4 regions of the Ruegeria sp. BG3 genome follow, and region 4 is predicted to be linked to each of the others. Evidence: riboswitches for the same ligand, from Rfam matches in the RefSeq annotation. Region 4 holds a riboswitch; each other region holds the start of a gene.

Region 1 (5,852 bases), on a different contig from region 4:
CTGCTCGACCTCTCTGCATTGCATCGGCAACGCGGCGGAACAGATCATGCTGGGCAAACAGAACGTGATGTTCGCAGGTGGCGGCGAGGAGCTGGACTGGACCCTGTCCTGCCTGTTCGACGCGATGGGCGCGATGTCGTCCAAGTATAACGACACTCCGCAGAAAGCATCGCGCGCGTTCGATCAGGACCGCGACGGCTTCGTGATTTCGGGTGGCGGCGGCATTGTCGTGCTTGAGGATCTGGACCATGCGCTGGCGCGCGGTGCCAAGATCTACGCCGAGGTGACCGGCTATGCTGCGACCTCGGACGGTCATGACATGGTGGCGCCGTCCGGCGAAGGCGGTGAGCGCGCGATGCGTCTGGCTCTGTCGACCCTGCCAGAAGGCCGCAAGGTTGGTTACATCAACGCGCACGGCACCTCGACCCCGGTCGGAGATGTGGGCGAAGTTGAAGCCGTGCGTCGCATCTTCGGCGAAGGTCAGGTGCCCCCGATCTCATCCACCAAGTCGATGACCGGGCACGCACAGGGCGCGGCTGGCGCGCTCGAGGCGATCTTCTGCCTGCTCATGCTGGACAATGATTTCATAACACCGTCGATCAATGTCGACACACTAGCCGAAGGCATCCAGCCCGGTGAAATTGCAACTCAAGTGGTTGAAAATGCAGGTTTGGATTCGGTCATGACCAACAGCTTCGGCTTTGGTGGCACGAACGGATCCATGATCCTGTCAAAGTATAACGGGTGAACGAGATGTCGGAAGTTCTAAAAGGGAAACGCGGCCTGATCATGGGTGTCGCCAATGACCGGTCGATTGCCTGGGGTATCTCGAAAGCGATGCACGAAGCAGGGGCTGAGCTGGCTTTCACCTATCAGGGCGATGCGTTCGGGAAACGTCTGCAGCCGTTGGCGGAAAGCCTCGGCAGCGACTTCATGGTGGATGCGGATGTCACCGATGACGCCTCGCTGGACCGCGCCTTTGGCGAGTTGGGTGAACGCTGGCCAACCATCGACTTTGTTGTCCATGCAATCGCCTATTCGGACAAGAACGAGCTGACGGGTCGGTTCCTGAACACCACACGAGCCAATTTCAAGCACTCGATGGATGTGTCGGCCTACTCGTTCATCGAGGTCGCCCGCCGTGCCTATCCGCTGATGAAGGACAATGGTGGCTCGCTGCTGACGCTGACCTACCAAGGCTCGAATCGTGTAGTTCCGAATTACAACGTTATGGGCGTTGCCAAAGCCGCTCTGGAATCGGCGACACGCTATCTGGCCAACGACCTCGGCCCCGAAGGCATCCGTGTGAACGCAATCTCGCCCGGTCCGATGAAGACCCTGGCCGGGGCTGCAATCGGCGGTGCGCGCAAGACCTACAAGTTCTGCGACCAGAATGCGCCGATGCGCTCGAACGCTACGCTTGAGGCCGTTGGCGGCACAGCGGTTTACCTGACCTCGGACGCCGGGGCATGCACCTCGGGCGAGATCATCCGCGTGGATGGCGGTTTCCACGTGCTTGGAATGCCACAGCCGGATTTCATGTGACCATATCTTTCCCTGACGCCGCCAAGATTTGACCATCTTTCGGCGTCAGGGATATGGGCATGAGCAAAACTGACCAGATCCTTGCCAGCAATACGCGCGGCACCCAGACCAAACGGAAAACGGGATTTCTAAGCCCCCGCGCCCGTGTTCTGCTTTTGACGCTCACCACATTGCTGGTGTTGTTCGTGTTCTTCACGCAACCGCAGGTCCGTGCAGCGCTTGACGGGCTTTGGGGCTAAAACCCCAAGCCTTCAGTTCACCGAGACAACCTCAATATCGAAAATCAGGTCCTGACCAGCCAGCGGGTGATTGGCGTCTAGCGTCACCGTGGCCTCGTTCGCCTCGACAACCGTTACCGGCAGCGCCTGACCGTCCGGGGTCTGCATCTGCAACTGGGTTCCCGGCTCTAGTGGGATGTCATCCGGAATACCCTCACGCGGGATGTCCTGCCGCATCGCCGGGTTGATCGGACCATAGGCGTCGACACAGGCAATCTCGACCCGCTTCTTGTCGCCAACCGCCAATCCTGGCATCGCGCTGTCCAGGCCGGGTATGATCTGGCCCGAACCGACAACAAACTCTAACGGATCGCGCCCGTCTGAGCTGTCAAAGACGGTCTCGTCCAACAGCGTGCCGGTATAGTGGATGCGAACTGTGTCGCCTTGTTTGATCTCAGACATTGGGCCTCCGGGGCTTGTGGGAAATTAGGCGCCGAACACAAGCGCGCCACGCCGGAGTCTGACGCAGTGCAGGATGCATGCATCTGATTCTGATGTCCAGATTACGGTGCAGGCGTGCGCGTCCTCTGGTCGTCGCTTACACGCGCGCCTTCAATACCGAGCGGGCAGAACAGGAACATCCGATCCTATCGACAAGATGTTATCGCTACAGTCTTAAATAGAGATTGACCGGTGATGGGAATCTCTGCCATCAGCGTCTTCATGTCCGGTTCCGGGTTCGCCCGGAGAAAAGGGAATGCGGTGCGGGGAATTCTGATCCACCCAATGCCGCAACTGCCCCCGCAACTGTAGGCGGTGAGCAGGGCTGACACGCCACTGGGTTCCACCCGGGAAGGCCAGCCCGATGCTTTGACCCGCAAGTCAGGAGACCTGCCGGATATGCACCCTCGGAAGGGGTGTGTCACCGATGCCGGGGTGTGCATTGGGCCGATGCCCTTATTTCGGGTACATGGTCTCGTTCGCCCCGATATCAAGCAAGAAACGTGCCGGGGTTGGCACGAAGGACTAAGGAAAGACCTTGTGAAGAAACTATTTTGCACGGCTGCGGCTGCGCTGGCGATTCCAGCGATGGCGCACGCACATTTTCTGCTGGAATACACCACCGACACACTGATCGAGGCGCCGGGCGACGTGCCGGTCAAGCTGATCTTCTGGCACCCGTTTGAAAACGGCCATGTCATGGATCTGGAAAAGCCGCAGGAATTCTACGTGATCCACAATGGCGAAAAGACCGACCTGCTGGACACGCTGGAGCCCATCCGGTTTTCGAGCCCCGAAAACGAAGGCGCGGCCTTTCAGGGATCTGTTCCGGTCAAGCGTTCGGGCGACTACGTGATGGTCACGGTGCCTCAGCCCTATTACGAAGAGGCCGAGGATATCTATATCCAACAGATCACGAAGGCGTTCCTGAACCGCAACGAACTGCCGACCGACTGGATGAACCCCGCGGGTCTGGCGACCGAGATCGTGCCTCTGCACAAGCCCTACAACATCATCGCTGGCTCGACCTTCACCGGTCAGGTTCTGGCAAATGGCGAACCGGTTGCCGGCGCTGAGATCGAGATCGAATACATGGCCGCCAAGCCCAGTTTTGACAACCAAGCCTCGTCCGAGCCTACCGTTTCGCCGATGCCGGGTGGTGCTGTTGTCGCAATTTCTGACGCCAATGGCTATTTTTCCTTCGGTGTGCCGAAAGCTGGTTACTGGGGCTTTGCCGCCCTCGGTGCTGGTCCTGAAACCGAACATGAAGGCAAAGAGCTGAGCCAGGACGCGGTGATTTGGATCCGCGCCTGGGACATGGAGTAACCCCCGATGCACATCGTCGACGGAGCCCTGTCCAACCCGGTCGTCATCGGCGGAGCCGTTGCCGCCGCTGGTGGGGTCGCAATGGGCCTCAGGTCGCTGGATCTGGACCGCATCCCCACAGCAGGGGTGCTGGCGGCCAGTTTCTTCGTGGCCTCGCTGATCCATGTTCCGATCGGGCCGTCGTCGGTGCATCTGATCCTCAACGGTCTGGCCGGGCTGCTGCTCGGCTGGGCCGCCTTCCCGGCCCTGTTTGTGGGCCTGCTCCTGCAAGCCGTTTTCTTCGGCTTCGGCGGGCTGACGGTACTGGGGATCAACACGCTCAACATCGCCTTTCCGGCCGTACTGGCGGGGCTGCTGTTCCGACCCCTGATCGGTCGCGGCTCACCTGTTCATGGCGCGATCTGGGGCGGCATAGGCGGCGCCTTTGCCATTGCGGCCACGACCGTCATGGTGGGCATCTCACTGGCCCTGTCAGGGGACGAATTCCTCCCCGCTGCCAAGCTGGTCTTCTTTGCGCATATCCCCGTGATGATCATCGAGGCCGTTCTGACCGGATTTGCCGTTCTACTGGCACGAAAAGTCAAACCTGAACTGTTCCTGACAAGGCCCGCCACATGAGAAAGATTGCCCTCATCCTGGCCCTATGCGCGGCCCCTCTGCCCGCGTTGGCCCACAAGGTGATTGCCGGTGTTTTTGCATCCAGCGATGCGATCGAAGGGGAAATCGGCTTCTCCAACGGCACCATGGCGACCGATACCGAGGTTGTCGTGACCGATCCAAACGGGGTCGAGCTGGGCCGGGCCACGACCAACGCAGACGGGTTCTTCATCTACACGCCCACCACAGCCGTCGCCCATACCTTCTTTGCCGACCTCGGCGCCGGTCACGTGGCCGAGGTCACCATGCCCGCCGATGACGTTGCCAAGATCATGGGCGTCGCCATCAAGAACAAGCCTGCAGCGTCACCCACGCCTACGCCCTCCTCGGAGGGCGTCACAGTGGCCTCTCTCAGTGATAAGGAGCGTCAAGCTATCGCAGCAGCCGTTCGTGACGAAATACGCCCCCTGCGCCGGGAAATCGCCGCCTATCGCGAACATAACGACCTCCAGACCATTCTGGGCGGCATCGGATACATCTTTGGCCTCTTCGGGCTGGGCTTCTACCTCGCGGCGCGGAGGAAACTCGCAGGCTGATGGCACACGTACTGGAACCACAGGAACGGACGCTGGCCGAGGCTGGCACGATCGGTCAACAAGGGTTGATTACCTCGCTTGATCCGCGCGTGCGCATCGTCATGTCTGTTTTGTTTGCGGTCGTTGTGGTCTCCCTATCCTCCCTGCCCGCGCTTGCGGCGGCGTTGATGATCGCGCTGGCTCTACTGGTGCTATCCCGACTGCCTTGGCGCAAAACGCTCAAGCGGATGGCGATGATGGACAGTTTCATCATCTTCATGCTGGTCCTCCTGCCCTTCACGATGCCCGGCGACCCGATGTTTACCATCTGGGGGTTTCCAGCCAGCTGGCAGGGGCTCTGGAAAGCTGTGGAAATCGCGCTGACCGCCAACGCCGTGATCCTGACCGTAATGGTTCTGGTCGGCACAATGGAGCCTGTCACTCTGGGCCACGCCCTGCACCGGCTGCGCTGCCCGGAAACACTCGTGCATCTTTTGATGTTCACCATCCGCTACATCGATGTCCTACATGAGGAATATCAACGCCTCCGCGCCGCGATGAAAGTCCGAGGCTTCCGCCCCGGCACCAACTGGCACACCTACCGTAGCTTCGGCTACCTGGTCGGGATGATGCTGGTCCGGGCAATCGAACGGTCCGAGCGCATCCTCGGCGCGATGAAATGTCGGGGGTTTTCAGGCAAGATGCTGTTGCTGCAAGACTATAGCCTCACCCGACGAGATATTGTCTTCGCTGCCGGGTTTGGAGCCCTTTGCCTAGCCCTGATCCTAGTGGAATTCGCATGACACTTATCGCGCTGGACGACATCTGCTTTGCCTATCCCGGACAAGCACCGGTTCTGAACGGCGCAAACCTGCGGCTGGAGGCCGGACAACGCCTGTCATTGACCGGCCCGAACGGGGCTGGGAAATCCACGCTTCTGCATATCACACTTGGGTTGCAGCGGCCGTCTTCGGGTGCGGTGTCCGTTTTTGGCAAACCAAGACAGGCTGAGGCAGATTTCCATGAAGTGCGCCGCCATATCGGGCTTGTCTTTCAGGACCCCGACGACCAGCTGTTCTGCCCCACCGTG
Region 2 (5,852 bases), on a different contig from region 4:
CTTTCGGTCAGCACCATGGTCTTGATGCCAAAGGGCTCCAGCGTGTTGGGGGTAACGTCACCGCCGGGCTTCATACCGTAGTACCACCCGGCGAAGAACATGTCGGGTTCGACTGCGACGAGGTTCTCGACCGTCGGGTATTTCGGGGCGAGCTCGGGAATGTCACCGCGCTGCGCGTCGAAATCGGGGCTAGTTTTGTACCAGCCGGTGATGCCGGTCAGACCAACGATGCTGTCCTGAAGACCCAACGCAAAGGCCATGTCGGTCATGTTCATGTCATGAACCACGATCCGCTCGGGCTTGCTGTCGAACACCAGAGGTTCACCGCAATTGTCGACGGTGATCTCTTGCGCGGCAGCGCCGCTTGCCAGTGCGCTTAGAACCGCAGCGGACAAGAGTTTCTGTTTCATCAATCTCTCCTGTTAAGATGAAAGCTTTCGTTTTCGGATGTCTAGCGCGGGGATCACGCGTCCTTCGTGCTGGAAACACAGATAGTCAACACCAAAAGTCTCGCGCACGCGGTCTGGCGTCAGAACTTCGGAGACCGGGCCAAAGGCCGTCAGTTGCGCGTTCTTCATCAGGGCCACGTGGCTGGCGAATTCGGGGATCATGACCAGATCGTGGACGATCATCACAACCGTCACGCCCAACTCGGCGACCAGAGACAGCATGTGCCCTTTGGCATCAGGGTCGAGATGATTGGTGGGTTCGTCCAAAAACAGCAGCGAGGGGTTCTGCGCCAAAGCCCGTGCGATATGAGCACGCTGGCGCTCTCCGCCGGACAGTTTTGCCATCTGTTTGCCGGCCAGATGGGACAGTTCGGTGGTGTCCAATACGCGCTGCAGGTCCGTCTTAAGAGCTTCGGCGGATTTGTCGGCCTTGATCGGGATTTGCCCAAGGGCCACATAATCGCGCAGTTGCAGCCGCCCGTCGGGCATTTCTTGCTGACCGACAACGGCAATCCGTCTGGCCCGCTCCAGCGACGACAGTTTCCGCAGGCTTTGCCCCTGAATGCGCACATCCCCCAGTGCCAGCTTTTCGACGCCGCACAAGAGGTTGAGCAGCGTCGTCTTGCCAGCTCCGTTCGGGCCAGCGACGGCCAATATCGCGCCTTCCTCAAGCGTGAACGAGGTGTCGCGCAGCAGAACATCGCCGTTCAGGGCATAGTATTCCAGGTTTTCAGCGACCAGAAAGCTCATGCCGTGTTCTCCGGTGGCAGGCAGGGCATGCGCGACAGGGTTTTGGTATAGAGCGCCAAGGGACGGGTCGAGGCGCTGGTCCAGCCATCCTCGCTGTCGCGGAATTGATGGGCGAACTCAGCCAAAGCGCTCAGATCGGCGGGGGATTGAATGTCGCCAAACAGATATTGCGCCTTTCCCTTGGCCTGCAGCCCAACCGTCATAGGTCGGTCGCACCCGGCCATACAGTCGATCAGGTGTGTCGAGAACCCCTCGGGCAGCTGGCTATCCAGCGTTTCCTTCGCCTTATGTGCGGGGATCGGCCCAGTGCAGGTGCCGCATATCAGGACAAAATGATCAGCCATGGCACGGGTAGCCAACTTGAATAAAAGCCAAGTGAAGGCAAAAGCCATGAATTGCATCAGCACGCAGATGTGCCATCGAGCCTCCTTCCGGGACACCCCGCCCCGGGTTGGTTAAACTGTGATGGCAGGTCTCCTGACTTGCGGGTCATTGCTCGGCCAACCTTCCCGACCTTAGGGGCCAGTGGTTTTGTGGCGTCGCTCTCCACTTACAGTTGCGGGGGCAGTCACGGCATTGGCACTTGGGCCGCACCGTATTCCCATTTTCATCCCTAAGGCACAGGCCGTCGGGAACCATCCAGAGCAGCTAGTCTGCTCACGCTCCTGTTGTCAAGCGCCGGAATCGCGCTATCGGACCACGCGCAGGGTTGGCCTGCGCGCGCTTTGGCCCGGTCCGACGCCATTTGTCGGGAACTGGCTGGCCAGGGTCAAACCGGCCTGTATCAGATGGGCGTCCGGGTAGTCTCCGGTCAAATCATTCAAGGCATCGCGCGCTGCCGGAGTTTCGTCGCGGCGCATGTGATGCAGCATCCGGAGCAGGGCGTGCTCGTCACATGTCAGTTCTTGCCGTGTTTCAACACAAAGCGGGTCTTTGAAGGCCAGACCCAGAGGGCGGGTGTGTAGCGTGGCCTTGATAATCTTGAAGACCAGATGCGCCAGAACAAGCCCCTGATCGCGCCCCCAACGCTCGGTCGCTACCGAAAAGGCATGTTGCCAAGCCTGCGTTTCCGGCTCTGTGAAGCTGAGGATGAAGTGCCGCATGACAGGCAGCAAACCGCGTTCGAAACCGTCAAATTCGACGCGGGGCAGTGTGTGGTTGAATGCCGAGTGTTTCATGCGCGTTACCTTTTGGGGTCGAGGGCTTTCGCGGCCAATAGGTGGACGTTTTGCGGAAGCGTATTGGGATCAACTGGCGTTTCAAGACGCGGTGATGCAGCGCGGACGGAAAAGCTGAGATCAGCCTCAATCGCCTGCCTCAGTTTTGGTTTCAATGCGCAGCCATGGCGACTGGCAACAGCGTCCATGGCCAACAGGTCGGCGTGGGATTTTCGCATGTCAGGTTATCTTTCGGTCGCAAAAATGGGACCGGGCGATGATTCCAACTGAATCTGACTGGGTCAGCCGTTAACTGACTAAATTAGTCAGAAAATGCAAGCGCGAAATTCTTAATGAAGTCAGTAGTCGGCAACCAACAGGAAATCCGGTGATGCATCTTCTTCGATTGTTGCAAAGCGGGGGATCGGGTCTTCAAATACGTTGTCCGTCCGGTCGTCATTCACGGTTGAGACTTCGCCAATCAAGCAATCCCCACCTTCCGCCCAGAAGGCATGCCAGATGCCGGGCATCAAGGTCACGCTCTGACCTGGCTTCAGGCGCAGATGCTCTCCGGGCCGTATGGTGACAGGGCAGGCATCGCTGGGAACAGTGACTGGGGTATTGCGGTCGATACCGCCATCGGGGTCCGAGGCATAGATTTCCATAACCAGATCGCCGCCGCCTCGGTTGATGATGTCCTCGGCTTTGACGATATGGCGGTGCATCGGCGACAGCTGTTTGTCGCGAGAGATCAGCAGCTTTTCAGCATAGAGCATACCGCGCCCTCGACTCAGATCGCTCACGTTGCCGTTGCGTAGGGTGAACAGGAACAACCCAAGCTCATCGAACTTGCCCTGACCGTAGTCGGTGATATCCCATCCTAACCCATGGGCGCGGATGCTGTCGGCATCGGCGCTGCGCATTTGCTCAGGTGTCCAATCTGCGAAAGGCGGCAGAACGGCACCAAATGAACTGATGAATGCCTGGGCTTCGGTCTTGATACGGTTGATTTCGGATCGTTTCATCTCGGACTCTTCGTAGGGCTATAATTCGTGCGACCAGGGCGGGTTGGCTCCGGCGCGCGAGACGGTCACAGCGGCCACCTCTGCACCCAAGGTCAAAGCGTCGCGTAGTGCATCCGGGGACAGTGTTTTCAAGCCCGGCTTTGTCAGCTGGCCAGCCTGTTCCAGCGAGGCCAGAACCCCTGCATTGAACGTGTCCCCCGCGCCAACCGTATCCACAACTTGCACCGGTTTGACAGGGACTGAGACAAACGTGCCGTTGGCCAGATAACCCGAGGCGCCCTCGCTCCCGCGTGTGACGATGACGGCAGAGGGGCCTGCTTGAAGCAGCAGGGGAACTTTCTGATCGTGGCTTTCCGGGCCGGGGATGATCCAGTCCAGATCCTCATCCGAGACTTTGACGATATCGGTCTGTTCGATCATCTGGTTCAACCGCGTGCGGTAGCGGGTCTGATCCTGTATAAAACCGGGTCGGATATTGGGGTCCAACATCACAGCACAGTTCGCGCCATGTTGCGCCACCAACGCGGCATAGGCATCCGCGCAAGGCTCACAGGCAAGGCTGATGCCACCAAAGTACAGCGCTGAAACCGCGGGGAGTTGGCGCGGCATATCCTCGGCCCGTAACATCCGACCCGCAGTGTTTTCGTCGACAAACGTGTATGTGGCGTGGCCGTCCTTCAGTTGAACAAACGCCAGCGTGGTTGGTCTGTCCGAGGCAATCACATGTGTCGTGTCCACGTGGCTGGCCCTCAGGTCATCGGCCAATTGCTGCCCGAACATATCCGAGGACAGGCCGGTCAGCAGTCCAACGGGCGCGCCCAACCGGCCCAAAGCGATAGAGGTATTGAATATGGCGCCACCGGAATGTGGAACAAAACCGTCCCGCCCGGACAGGGTCGGTTCGGCAATCATGTCGATCAGGGCTTCTCCGCAACACAGGATCATCCCACATCCTCTTCCAAAATACGCTCAGTTATCGCTGAAGCGCATTTTTACAGAAGTTGTTAGCGCCAACAATGCCAAATTCGGCCTGTTCCGATATATAAAGGTTCATCGACTGCCGCAACTCGCTGAAACGCCCACCTGCATTGAACGCGTTGCGGAAGGTTTCGCCAAACATCCAGCGGTTTTTCTCGGCTACGCCACCAACAAGGAAGACGCCACCGGCAGGCATCACTGTGACGGCCATGTCACCCATCAACGCACCCAGATGGCTGATGAACAAATCTGCGGTGCGAACGGCGATCGGGTCACTACCGTTTTGCGCGTCCTGCAAAATATCTCGGGCGGTACGAACGGGAGGCTTGGCCTGCCCAGCCGCCATGCCAGCGGCCTGATAGAGGATCGGCAAGCCGGTTCCGCTGAGGAACATTTCGGCCTCAAGTACGAGGCTGTTGTCGAAAGAGCATTCGGGCGCCAGATGGCGGGCGGCGTCGAAGATATCGACCTCATCCCGCGTGCGCGGAGACAGGCCAACATGGCCGCCTTCGCCTGAGACGGTGTGGAAATGCCCCTCCGAATAGAGCAGCGCGCCGACACCCAAACCGGTTCCAGGCCCCACGACCAATCGCGTACCCATCGGCGGAGTGGCAGAACCTTGCAGGACGGATACGTCAGCCTCTGTCACTTCGGCCACGGACCACGCTGCTGCCGTAAAGTCATTGATCACGTAGGTGTTGGTGGCCCCCGTCGCCTTGGCCAGAGCGTCCTCGGACAGGTCCAAATTCGCGTTGGTCAGTTGGATGCGCCCGTCGCGCACCGGTCCGGCCCCAGCCGCTACAACGGCTTGTGGCGCGGTGCCAATTTCATCGCGTATACGATGCAACGCGTCCAGCAGATCGGGCAGGGTGCCCGTCGGGTGTTTGTGCAATGCGGTCAGCTTACCATCAGAGACAATGCCCAGACGCGTATTCGTACCGCCTATATCGGCCACCAATGTCCAATGTGGTCGCAAAGAGCCAGACGGCTGGCGATAGGCCTGTCGTTCGGTAGAGCCCTTGGAAAGTGCGGCCTTTACAGCCGCGAAGGAGGCTTTGGGCCTACGGTTCAGCGTCTCAAAATCCACGTCTACCAATCCAAACCGTTTTTCATAGCCATAGGCCCATTCGTAGTTGTCCAGCAAAGACCAGATGAAATACCCCTTTACGGGCACATCCGCAGCCAAAGCCTGTTGCACCGCCGTCAAGTGATCGTCCAGATAGGCGATGCGCTCATCGTCTTGCTGGCGCTCGGCGCTCGCCATGCCGTTTTCTGTAACATAGATCGGAAGATCACCGGTATAGTCTTCTGCGGTTCTTTTCAGAAAACGGGTCAGGGCGTCGGGGTCGATCTCCCAACCCATCTGAGTTTTGGGCAGAGGGCCGGGCACTTCGGTCAGGCTTGGCCATGCACTGTCTGCCGAGGTGATCAGCTTGCGGGTGTAGTAGTTCAAGCCGCACCAATCGACCGGTGCCCCGATTGTGTCGAAATCA
Region 3 (5,852 bases), on a different contig from region 4:
ACAGACGATAAACTGATCGCAAATTGCAGGAACTGACAACGCCGCACCGTCCGCAGAACCGAATCGTTCGGACCGAAACAGGGCTAAGTTCCCTACTAAACACCTGCGCTGTCGAGCATATGCACAAGACGGAATTTAGAGTGAGGCTTGCGCCCGGTATTGGTACTTAACCGACGCTTAAAAAACGCCAGCCGTGCTGACGTCGGTCGCGGAGGCAAAACAGATATGTTCGCAAAAGACCGACTGGACAAATCCTGCCAGCAGAACTTGCGGCATATGGCGGATAGGATGCCATACACCTAAAATGAAGCTTGGACCGGACGGCGAGTTTTTCACCGCGCGCGACTTCGCGCTGAAGGATCGCGAGATCCGAATACCCCGAGTCGAGGAACACCGCGTGTAGACCCGGCATATCATGGATCATGTCGCGAGCGGCGAAATTACCGTCCGGTCCGCCTCCTCCCTATGGAGACGAGTTTTCCGATATTGAGAAGCGTTCCGACCCGGACGGTTTACCTACTATTCTGTCGCAGTCAAAATCAGGCGACAGTCCGTACCCCCTACAGTCCGGCCGGGCCGGAAACGCTTCAGTTCACCTGACGTTCCAGAACGGTGCTGTAGGTTGTTCCAGTCCGCAGGCTACGGAAATCCGCATAAATTCGCCCATCTTCGTAGCGCGCGTCGATCAAGGCGTTCACGCCTATCGCTGGCTCGGCCGAGCTTTCGACAATCCCGATCTTTCCAGAGCCATCCTGGCTGATGGAACCCGTGGCCTCGTACATCGTCCAGTCATCCATGGCATTGCGTCGCCACATACTCGGACCCCAGAACGCATTGTCGTTCTGAACCTGAATTTCGAGCACCCATTCCGACTGGTTAAATCGCGGAGCATCGCCGGTAGCCGAATTCGACGGCGAAACCGTAGTCTGGCTGGCCGTCCAAATACCGCGCAGATCAGGCGTGGTTTCGGCGGCAGCGGCAGTGCCAAGGGCTAGGCTCGTGGCCAGAGCGGCTGCTCCGGCAGTCATAAATCTGGTCATGATCTCATTCTCCCTGAAAGTGGGGCCATCTCTGGCTGTGTTCAACAGATTGGGAGGAGGGCGACCGGTTACAACTTTCCTGAAGGAACCTTCATCAAGCGTTCATGCTGTGTTTGATCGTGCAGCCCGCTTTCCGCACTATACATTCGGCGCCTCACTCGGTAAGGAGAGCCCTTCGACGATCATCCGCGTACAAGACGCTCTGAGGGTGACCGCAGCATCCCAAAGAGCCGAGCCATGAAACAAACACTTCAAGACGCCCTTGATCGCAAAGGGTATGACACGCTGACCCCTGTCCAAACCGCCGTATCCGCGCCCGACTTGGAAGGGCGCGACATGTTGGTTTCGGCGCAGACCGGATCGGGGAAAACCATTGGCTTCGGCCTCGCCATCGCTCCGACCGTTCTGGGCGACGTGGATGTATTCGATGCGGCTGGCGCGCCTTTGGCGCTGGTCATCGCGCCGACGCGCGAATTGGCGATGCAGGTCAAACGCGAACTGGCGTGGCTCTATGCGGATGCAGGGGCGTTCATCGCGTCCTGTGTCGGCGGCATGGATATGCGCGACGAGCGGCGAGCGCTGGCCCGTGGCGCGCATATCGTGGTCGCAACCCCAGGCCGCCTGCGCGACCATATCATGCGTGAGTCGATTGACCTGACCGCCGTGCGCGCCGTGGTTCTGGATGAAGCCGACGAAATGCTCGACCTGGGCTTCCGCGAAGATCTTGAGTTCATTCTGGAACAGACCCCGTCTGAGCGTCAGACCCTGCTGTTTTCCGCTACGGTTCCTCGCGCCATCGCCTCCCTCGCCGCCCGCTACCAGCGCGATGCCGAGCGTGTCAGCACCGTCAGCGAGCGCACGCAACATGCCGATATCGAATACCGCGCGATGAATGTGGCCCCGCGCGATGGTGAGAACGCAATCATCAACGTGCTGCGCTTCTACGAGGCCCCCAACGCCATCATCTTCTGCAACACCCGCGCCATGGTCAGCCGCCTGACGGCGCGACTGTCGAATCGTGGATTCTCGGTCGTGGCCCTGTCCGGAGAGCTGACGCAGAGCGAACGTTCGAACGCGCTGCAAGCCATGCGCGACGGACGCGCCCGCGTCTGTGTGGCGACCGATGTGGCGGCGCGCGGCATCGACCTGCCGAACCTTGATCTGGTGATCCATGCGGAACTGCCGAACAGCCATGAAACGCTGCTGCACCGCTCGGGGCGAACCGGACGCGCCGGGCGGAAAGGCGTCAGCGCGCTGATCGTGCCGCCCGCATCGTTCAAAAAGGCGCAACGCCTGCTGAAATTCGCCAAGCTGACAGCCGATTGGGGGTCTGCGCCCTCGGCCGATGAGGTTCAGGCGCAGGACATGCAGCGGATGTTCAGCTCGGATGACTGGACCGTGGAAGTAACCGAGGGCGAAACTGCTCTGGTCGACGATCTGGTCTCGCGCTTTTCACCGCAGCAGCTGGCGGCGGCTTACCTGCGTCAATACGGGCGCAAGCACTCCGCCCCCGAGGAGTTGAGCGACACGCCGGATACAGCACCAAAGCCGAACGTGCCCTTTGGACCAAGCGTGTGGTTTTCGCTGTCGGAGGGACACAACGAAAACGCCTCGCCGCGCTATCTGCTGCCCATGTTGTGCAAGGCGGGCAAGATCACCAAAGACGATATCGGCGCGATCCGCATTGCCGACACTGAAAGCTATATCGAGATTCGCGAAAGCAGTGTCGAAGGTTTCCTGAAGGCCATCGGCCCCGAGATGACCGTCGAAGGCACCAAGACCCTTGTGCAACTGGACGCGCCACCCGCCCTTGCCGGTGGTGGCCGCAAAGGTCCCAAGCGCGACTTCAAAGGCAAGAAGCGCCCCGAACGTGCTGAACGCCCGGCCCGCGCGGCTGAGCCACAGCCCGCAAAACCGCGCCGGAAATCGGCCGAGAAACCCAAACCCGAAACGCGGCCCAAACGGGATGAGGCCCCCTCGGGCGATCAGCACAAGAAACCTGCGCGCCGTCCGAAGGGCCCGCCTCCGCCCAAAGGTAAGCCAAGCAGCAAGAAAAACCGCGCACGTGCGGCTGCGATGAAGGGTGGCAACGCGATGCCCAAGCGGAAAAAGTAAACCGCCTTAGCGCACGCGGCAGGTTGTGCAAGCGAAGAAATTTATTTTCTTCGCCACACCATATATTGACAACTTGCCGCCACCGACCCCAATATGGTGTTGCTTCGGTTCTTTCGATTCCTGTTGAAAGCTAAGAGGGAAACCGGTGAAAAACCGGCGCTGCCCCCGCAACTGTAAGCGGATAGTTTGGCTGAATACGCCACTGAAAGCAAGCTTTTGGGAAGGCCAGTCCGAACATCAATCCGCGAGCCAGGAGACCTGCCGTAAGCAAAGAAAGAGAACCGCGAACGGAGGGTTCGGGGGCGTGTTCAGGGTTCATTTTGCCCGCAGCGTCCTCGGCATTCATTAAAAGGACAGAGGACGACATGAGCATTACCGTATATTCCAAACCCGCATGCGTACAATGCACCGCCACCACCCGAGCGCTGGATGCAAAAGGCATCACCTATGACGTCATCGACCTGACCCAGGACGACAGCGCCATGACCCATGTGACCGAGCTGGGTTATCGTCAGGCTCCTGTCGTTGTGGCGGGCAGTGATCACTGGTCGGGTTTCCGCCCGGACATGATCGCCCAACTGGCCTGACCCATGGCCGCGCCGATTCCGGCGCTGGTCTATTTCTCATCGAAATCCGGAAACACCCACCGCTTTGTCTCGCGGCTGGGCCTGACCTCTTTCCGCATTCCGAACGGGATGGACCCGCTGCCTGACCCCGGACACCCCTATGTGCTGATCAGCCCTACCTATGCCGATGGCGAAGGGCGCGGGGCGGTTCCGAAACAGGTGATCCGGTTTCTGAACGACCCGGACAGACGCACCGGGATCGTTGGGGTGATCGGCACAGGCAACCGCAATTTCGGTGCGACCTACGCTTTGGCCGGTCGCATCATCGCCCAGAAATGCAACGTGCCGCTGCTCTACACATTCGAGCTGGCCGGAACAGAGACCGACATCGCCCGCGTCCGCGCCGGGCTGGAAAAACTAGGGAGACATCTATGCTCGACAGCAGCGTAAACGAGCAGGACTATCACGCGTTGAACGCGATGCTGAACCTCTACGATGGTGAGGGGAAGATCCGGTTCGATGCCGACCGTATGGCCGCGCGGCAGTATTTCCTGCAGCATGTAAATCAGAACACCGTGTTCTTCCACTCGCTGGATGAAAAGCTCGGGTATCTGGTGTCTGAGGGCTACTATGAAGAGGCCGTTCTGGACCAGTATTCCAAGAACTTCATGCGGAAGATCTGGGATGCGGCCTATGCCAAGAAGTTCCGGTTCCCGACCTTTCTGGGCGCGTTCAAATATTACACCTCATATACGCTGAAAACCCGTGACGGGCAGCGGTTCCTGGAACGCTATGAGGACCGCGTCGTCATGACCGCGCTGGCGCTGGCGCGCGGCGATGAGGCGCTGGCCCTATCCTTCATGGAAGAAATCCTCGACGGTCGTTTCCAACCCGCCACGCCCACCTTCCTGAACGCGGGCAAAGCCTCACGCGGGGAGTTGATCTCATGCTTCCTGCTGCGGCTTGAGGACAACATGGAGAGCATCGGTCGCGGCATCAACTCGGCCCTGCAACTGTCCAAACGCGGCGGAGGTGTGGCGCTGCTGCTGACCAACGTCCGCGAGCACGGCGCGCCGATTAAGGGCATCGAGAACCAATCCTCGGGCGTGATCCCGGTGATGAAACTGCTGGAGGACAGCTTCTCCTACGCCAACCAGCTGGGTGCGCGGCAAGGCGCGGGTGCAGTGTATCTGAACGCGCACCACCCAGACATCATGCGCTTCCTCGATACCAAACGCGAAAACGCGGATGAGAAAATCCGTATCAAAACGCTGAGCCTTGGCGTGGTGATCCCCGACATCACTTTCGAGCTGGCGAAGAAAAACGCGGATATGTACCTGTTCTCGCCTCATGACGTAGAAAAGGTCTATTGCGTGCCGTTCTCGGAAATCTCGGTGACGGAGAAGTATCACGAGATGGTCGATGACAAGCGAATCCGCAAATCCAAGGTCAATGCGCGTGAGTTCTTCCAGACCATTGCAGAGATTCAGTTCGAATCCGGTTACCCCTACGTGATGTTCGAAGACACGGTGAACCGGATGAACCCCATTGCGGGCCGGATCAACATGTCGAACCTGTGTTCCGAGATTTTGCAGGTCAATGAAGCTTCCGAGTTCAATGATGACCTCAGCTATTCGCATCTGGGCACGGATATCTCCTGCAACCTCGGCTCGCTGAATATTGCCAAGACGATGGATGGCGGTGATCTGGGCCGTACTGTCGGCGCTGCGATCCGTGCGCTGACGGCGGTGTCCGAGATGTCGGCAATCGACTCGGTGCCGTCGGTACGTCGTGGCAATGATGAAAGCCACGCGATCGGTCTGGGGCAGATGAACCTGCACGGGTTCCTCGCGCGCGAACATATCCACTATGGCTCGCCCGAGGGGGTCGAGTTCACATCCGTGTATTTCGCGGCCATAGCCTATCACGCGATCCGCACCTCCTGCGAACTGGCGCAGGAACGCAAGGCGTCGTTTAAGGGGTTCGAGACCTCCGACTACGCCTCGGGCACATTCTTCGACAAATATACCACCCGTGACTGGCTTCCCGAAAGCGATCGGGTGAAGGCTCTGTTCGACGGCGTGACCCTACCCACAAGCGACGACTGGGCAGAGTTGAAGGCCGATGTGAT
Region 4 (5,852 bases):
GCAAGAGAATGGCCGAACCTGTCAGCCAGACCAAGCAGAGCCTGCACAGCTATTTCAGCTTCTGCGCGCCGGATCGAGGCCTCGCCCTGGTGGCGGCGGCGCAAGCGGCGGGTTTGCGCCCGTTTCTGCACGGCACCGCTTTCGCCGACCTACCGCTTCTGTCTGCAATGTCCCCTTACAAATTCGGCGGTCGCGCCGGGCCGAGGAACTACACAGACGTGCCTGTGGGCGAGATTTGCCTGCGTCACGTCGCTGACCTGCATGTCTTTCCCAACGAGTTGCGGGCCGTCGAAATCACCGGCGCGCAATTGCGGGACTGGCTTGAGATGTCGGCTGGTGTTTTCAACCAGATCCACCCAGACACCCAGGCCGAGCTAACGGATTCCCGCCGGGCAGGGCATAATTTTGACGTCATGTTTGGCGTGACCTATCAAATTGACCTGTCCAACCCGGCGCGGTTCGACAGCAACGGCACCTTGACCGATCCAACCGCCCGGCGCATCCGCGACCTGAGCTTTGACGGACAAACACTCCGCGATGACCAGAGTTTTGTCGTCGCCCTCAACAACTACCGCGCCAGCGGTGGTGGGCATTTCCCTTTCGTCGGAAAGGCACGGACCATTCCGCTGCCGTCCAGAGATATCAAAGGGATATTGCGGGACTACCTGTCAGATCGCCTGCCCGCAGACCCTCTGGATCGGGCTCCATACCCGTTCTCCTTCGCTCCGATGAATGGCGCGCGCACGCTCCTCAAAACTGGCGGCGGAGCATTGAAGTATTTGCCTGAGCTAGGCGAATACTCCCCCGAATTACTGGGGCCCGATGCTGAAGGCTTTGAAAGTATACGACTGACCTTGTGACGGGTTGTCATTTTCACATCGCTTCCCTATATCAGGCCCTGAGAGGTTGGCGCGGGCGAGCGCCTCGCCAACCTGGTCAGGTCCGGAAGGAAGCAGCCACAACGAGCCCCGCTTGGGTCGATGTCCAACCTCTCACTTTATAGAAACCATCAGCCGCAGGAGGGCTTTATGATTGTAGCAAACACCCTTCGGGCAGATCGGTTCTAAACCCAACTCTCCGATTGCCTGAACACATCACCAACGGATGCGCGTCTGCCATCCGATGGGATTGCTTTATCTGAACACAGGCAAACCAATGTCTTTTACTCTTTCGGACCTGGGATGGTCCTCTCACTTTGCTGCACAACACGCGGCGCACGCGCAGCTTACACCTTTTCGTATTACCGGTGTTCACAGGGACCGTCTGGTCGGGATGAACGAGACCGGTGAAATGTCTCTATTGGCCCCTGGTCACTCTACCGGCGATTTTGCGGTTGGAGATTGGGTGCTGGCCGATGACCAAAACCGGGTTCGGCATCTGCTTGACCGGCGCAGCCTGTTGCGACGCCGTGCCGCTGGAACCGGGGCCGAGGCACAGTTGATCGCCGCCAATGTTGACGTGCTGTTCATCGTCAGCTCGTGCAATGCGGATTTCAATGTGCCCCGGCTCGAACGGTATCTGGCGCTGGCGCATCAGGCCGGGTGCTATCCTGTCGTGGTCCTGACCAAAGCGGATAGCTGCTCGGACCCCGCAGCCTATGCCAAACAGGCCGAAGCGTTGGCCCCGTTTCTGACAGTCCTGACGGTCAACGCGCATGACGCGTCAGACCTGCAACAGGTTCTGGCATGGTGTCCGGCGGGTCAGACAGCAGCTTTGGTCGGGTCATCCGGGGTTGGTAAAACAACGCTCGCCAACGGAATGACCGGTCAGGATCAGGCAACAGCCGCAATCCGCGAGGATGACGCACGAGGCCGTCATACCACGACGTCTCGCGCCTTACGCCCGATGCGAAACGGCGGTTGGCTGGTCGACACCCCCGGCATGCGCGCCCTGCGCCTGCTCGATGCGCAGGATGGGGTGGACGAAGTCTTCTCGGACATTCTGGAACTGGCCCACACCTGCCGGTTCTCGGATTGCCAGCATGAGGCCGAACCCGGCTGCGCTGTGCAGGCGGCAATTGAGGCCGGCACGCTGGATGCAGATCGGCTGGACCGCTGGCGCAAACTGAGGCGCGAGGATCAGCGCAACTCTGAGACCGTGGCCGAGGCGCGGGCGCGCGACAAGGCTTTCGGCAAAATGGTCCGGTCCGCGATGCACGGAAAATCCGCGCGGCGCGGCGATTGAAACAGGAGCGCCGGTCCGCCGGCGTCCCCCATCAAGCGATCAATCGGGGCCAGAGCGCCGCATTGCGGCGGGCAAACACACCGATATGGCCGATTTCCGGAACGCCAAACTCTTCTGGTGACAAAAGGTGACGGCGTGCCTTCGGCCCGTAAAGTTCAGCCAACCGCCAAACGGCAGCTTCTGGGACCATCTCATCGTCGGTGAAGGCAAACAGGTCGACGGGAACGTCAGCATCCTGCCACGTAGCTTGCGGCAGTGTGTCTCCGATCTCGGGCAGATAGCTTTGCGGCGCGGTGCACCATTTGCGCCATTGCCAATAGACCTTAGGCGGTAGGTCTGTTCCAAACCCAAGTGCCTTGCCCGGCAAATACCCCAGGCCGCTCACGACCAGAGGCACATGCCCATACCAGAACAACCCGGCCAGAGCGCGGTACGGCCAAGGATGATCGCCCAATTTCACAAGGCCAGAACAGACGCAGATCATGCGATCAATCTTGTCGATATCCGGCTGCACTGGCCCCAGCATCCCTCCAAGCGAATGACCAACTGACCATTGCTGCGCCAGCGGGAACCGTCGGCGCATCTCGGCCCGCGCGGCGGGCATGTCCTGCAACGCCCAATCCGCCATCGAGATCTTCGACCGACGCTGTGGCCCCGATTTCGAATGACCGAATTCCCGGTAGTCATAGATCAGACAGGCGATATCCCGATCCGACGCCAACCACTGTGCGAAATGCTTGTAGTAGTCGCGCGGAACCCCTGTCGCGCTGTTGACCACCACCACGGTTTCGGGCTGCGCCACGGGCCGGTAAATCCGCCCGGACAGGGCGCCATCCCCCACCGGGATCTGAACATCTTCGATCAGCACTGTTTGGTTTGAATCCAACATGGGTATCCTCGGCGGAAAACTGAACTGATGAGTTCATATTGCAACTTGACCCCAGACAGCCCATGCAAGTCAACTGCGATCCCGCTTGACCACGCGTCCACTTCGCGGATCGGCTTTCCGCAACGCAGAAAGTTCAACTTGACTCAGAATGGTTATGAACGCTAGCGATGGTGCGATGGTTCCCGGCTTTCACAAGAGGTCGGGATGAAAAGGGAACACGGTGCGGTTTTCCCCGGCTTGCTCGGGACGAACCAAATCCGCGACTGCCCCCGCAACTGTAAGCGGTGAGCGATGTCGAAGAGCCACTGGCCGAAAGGCCGGGAAGGTCGGCAAAGCAATGACCCGCAAGTCAGGAGACCTGCCATCGTCAACATAACCCAAACTCGGGCGGGGTGTCCGGGCAGGCCGTGACAGACCATATCTGCCCACCTGATCCCAGCCCCTGTCCACCGCGCGGAGGGCGCAGGATGATCTGGAAGACGAAGACTCATAGGTTCTCAGCAACCATCTGCCAACATACGGGCAAGACTTGCCCCGCACTGGCACGGCTGGCGCGTTCGATGGTTGACGCGCTGGAACAAGCCGGTCCGGCGACCACATCGGATTTCGAAATCGAAGGCAGTAGCGATCTGACCCATTGCTCGGACGGCTGCCACGCCCGGTTTCGAGCCAGCCAGTCTCAGGTGCGGGTCTATTGCGGAGCGGACCCTGATGCCGACAGCGAGACCCTCGATCTCTATGCTGACCTGATGTTCGGTACCGACACGAGCAGCCTGCCTAGCGCAGCCATGACTTCCCTGCCCTGCGCCATGCTCGAGGCATCAGTGATTGCGCCGCGCAAACCGGCCCCGGCGGAACTGCAACTGTCGGCTTAGGAGTCTGCCAAAACTCGGGCGGGCAAGATGGCCCAGTGCTTCTGCGCATCGGTTTCGACTGCGCAGGGGCGTAGCTTGCGCAACCGATCCAGCGCTTGGGTTGGAGCCTCGCCGCATTCGATCATCAACCTCAGCACCACCATGCCAGAGCGACCACATCCGCCCTGACAATGGACAAGCACGCGCCCTCCGCCAGACAAAGCCTGCCGCGCCGCGGCACTAACATCGGGCCATTGCGCATCAACTTCTGACGGTGGCACGCCGAAATCCTGAATCGGCAGGTGCACCCAGCGGCTGGCGCGACCCTGAACATCGCGGCCAAAATCGCGGGCTCCGAACTGGACCAGCTCAGCCTCGGTTGTCATCGACAGCACAAGGCCCGGCCTCCAATCTCCGATCGTTTCAAGGTCGCCTGCATAGTCGCCGCCCTTTCCCGGCATCGACGTCAGGGCAAGTGTGCCCCCGCCCACTTGCAAAGCATGAATGACCAAATTCGTCATGACAGCATCCCCCCGGAAGCGTTGATCCTGACTTTAAAGCGTTTCGGGTTTTGTCTGAATCACTCTGCGACACGAATGTCCCGAGAACGCCGCAGGCGTGGCAGGGTATTCGTGTCTCAAGTCAAACCTGAAACGCTCTAGGCTTGATTCACAATCCGCAGAGTGTACCCCTGACGCGCCAGTTTCCAAAACAAAATCGTTCTTTAACTCATGTGGACGCGGGCGGCGCGGGCCTCTACGCTGCGGTGACGTCCCGAATCCGCCAGAGCAGACATGACCGACTCAGACAGCCCCGCCTATCAGGTTCTCGCCCGCAAATATCGCCCGGAAACCTTTGCCGATCTGGTGGGCCAGGATGCGATGGTCCGCACGCTGAAAAACGCGTTCGAAGCGGACCGCATCGCGCAAGCCTTTGTCATGACAGGCATTCGCGGAACCGGTAAAACCACGACCGCGCGGATCATTGCGAAAGGCATGAACTGTATCGGACCGGACGGAACTGGCGGACCCACGACCGAGCCTTGCGGTCAATGTGAGCATTGCGTTGCCATCATGGAAGGTCGCCATGTCGACGTGATGGAGATGGACGCCGCCAGCCGCACCGGCGTCAATGATATTCGCGAGATTATCGACAGTGTCCGCTACCGTGCAGCCTCGGCCCGCTACAAGATCTACATCATCGATGAGGTCCACATGCTGTCGACCAGCGCCTTCAACGCGCTGCTCAAGACGCTCGAGGAGCCGCCGGCGCATGTGAAGTTCATCTTCGCCACAACCGAAATTCGCAAGGTTCCCGTCACGGTTCTGTCGCGCTGCCAACGCTTCGACCTTCGCCGGATCGAACCCGAGGACATGATCGGCCTGTTGCGCAAGATCGCCTCAGCTGAGAGCGCAGAGATTGCCGAGGATGCGCTGGCGCTGATCACCCGTGCTGCCGAGGGATCTGCTCGCGACGCGACCTCATTGCTGGATCAGGCGATCTCGCACGGGGCCGGAGAGACGACGGCAGATCAAGTACGCGCGATGCTGGGCCTGGCGGATCGTGGCCGGGTTCTGGATCTCATGGACATGATCCTGCGGGGCGATGCAGCTGGGGCGCTGACCGAGCTTGGTGGCCAATACGCCGAAGGGGCTGATCCACTGGCCGTGCTGCGTGATCTGGCCGAAATCACTCATTGGGTCTCTGTTGTAAAGATCACTCCGGACGCAGCCGAAGACCCTACAGTTTCCCCGGATGAACGCGCCCGGGGCCAGCAGATGGCTGAGGCCCTCCCCATGCGGGTACTGACTCGGATGTGGCAGATGCTGTTGAAAGCGCTTGAGGAAGTTTCAGCCGCCCCCAACGCCATGATGGCTGCCGAAATGGCTGTGATCCGCCTGACTCACGTGGCCGACTTACCCAGC

What was found. A riboswitch is a leader RNA that binds a small molecule or an ion and turns the genes downstream of it on or off. The one in region 4 is predicted to bind cobalamin.
Region 1: linked by a shared signal. The riboswitch ahead of ACR0AI_RS11650 (DUF4198 domain-containing protein) and the one ahead of ACR0AI_RS15620 (hypothetical protein) in region 4 are both predicted to bind cobalamin.
Region 2: linked by a shared signal. The riboswitch ahead of ACR0AI_RS09285 (DUF1636 family protein) and the one ahead of ACR0AI_RS15620 (hypothetical protein) in region 4 are both predicted to bind cobalamin.
Region 3: linked by a shared signal. The riboswitch ahead of nrdH (glutaredoxin-like protein NrdH) and the one ahead of ACR0AI_RS15620 (hypothetical protein) in region 4 are both predicted to bind cobalamin.

The regions. Positions count from the first base shown of each region.
Region 1 covers NZ_JBQFTE010000006.1:249,159-255,010, forward strand. Annotated here, with positions in the region: gene fabB (beta-ketoacyl-ACP synthase I) at 1-748, shown strand, start outside; gene ACR0AI_RS11635 (enoyl-ACP reductase FabI) at 754-1,545, shown strand; gene ACR0AI_RS11640 (hypothetical protein) at 1,605-1,784, shown strand; gene ACR0AI_RS11645 (FKBP-type peptidyl-prolyl cis-trans isomerase) at 1,797-2,225, opposite strand; cobalamin riboswitch at 2,475-2,676, shown strand; gene ACR0AI_RS11650 (DUF4198 domain-containing protein) at 2,805-3,590, shown strand; gene cbiM (cobalt transporter CbiM) at 3,597-4,208, shown strand; gene ACR0AI_RS11660 (cobalt ABC transporter permease) at 4,205-4,783, shown strand; gene cbiQ (cobalt ECF transporter T component CbiQ) at 4,783-5,565, shown strand; gene ACR0AI_RS11670 (energy-coupling factor ABC transporter ATP-binding protein) at 5,562-5,852, shown strand, end outside.
Region 2 covers NZ_JBQFTE010000005.1:39,827-45,678, reverse strand. Annotated here, with positions in the region: gene ACR0AI_RS09295 (ABC transporter substrate-binding protein) at 1-410, opposite strand, end outside; gene ACR0AI_RS09290 (ABC transporter ATP-binding protein) at 423-1,199, opposite strand; gene ACR0AI_RS09285 (DUF1636 family protein) at 1,196-1,543, opposite strand; cobalamin riboswitch at 1,650-1,854, opposite strand; gene ACR0AI_RS09280 (hypothetical protein) at 1,889-2,377, opposite strand; gene ACR0AI_RS09275 (hypothetical protein) at 2,383-2,595, opposite strand; gene ACR0AI_RS09270 (D-lyxose/D-mannose family sugar isomerase) at 2,716-3,381, opposite strand; gene ACR0AI_RS09265 (carbohydrate kinase family protein) at 3,400-4,326, opposite strand; gene ACR0AI_RS09260 (glucokinase) at 4,355-5,314, opposite strand; partial or broken gene ACR0AI_RS09255 (GH1 family beta-glucosidase) at 5,381-5,852, opposite strand, start outside.
Region 3 covers NZ_JBQFTE010000007.1:45,997-51,848, reverse strand. Annotated here, with positions in the region: gene ACR0AI_RS12105 (hypothetical protein) at 588-1,040, opposite strand; gene ACR0AI_RS12100 (DEAD/DEAH box helicase) at 1,278-3,155, shown strand; cobalamin riboswitch at 3,244-3,435, shown strand; gene nrdH (glutaredoxin-like protein NrdH) at 3,521-3,742, shown strand; gene nrdI (class Ib ribonucleoside-diphosphate reductase assembly flavoprotein NrdI) at 3,758-4,171, shown strand; gene nrdE (class 1b ribonucleoside-diphosphate reductase subunit alpha) at 4,153-5,852, shown strand, end outside.
Region 4 covers NZ_JBQFTE010000009.1:216,789-222,640, reverse strand. Annotated here, with positions in the region: gene ACR0AI_RS15640 (bifunctional 2',3'-cyclic-nucleotide 2'-phosphodiesterase/3'-nucleotidase) at 1-860, shown strand, start outside; RNA gene ffs (signal recognition particle sRNA small type) at 900-998, shown strand; gene rsgA (ribosome small subunit-dependent GTPase A) at 1,156-2,184, shown strand; gene ACR0AI_RS15625 (alpha/beta hydrolase family protein) at 2,216-3,073, opposite strand; cobalamin riboswitch at 3,233-3,454, shown strand; gene ACR0AI_RS15620 (hypothetical protein) at 3,541-3,948, shown strand; gene ACR0AI_RS15615 (phosphatase domain-containing protein) at 3,945-4,448, opposite strand; gene ACR0AI_RS15610 (DNA polymerase III subunit gamma/tau) at 4,722-5,852, shown strand, end outside.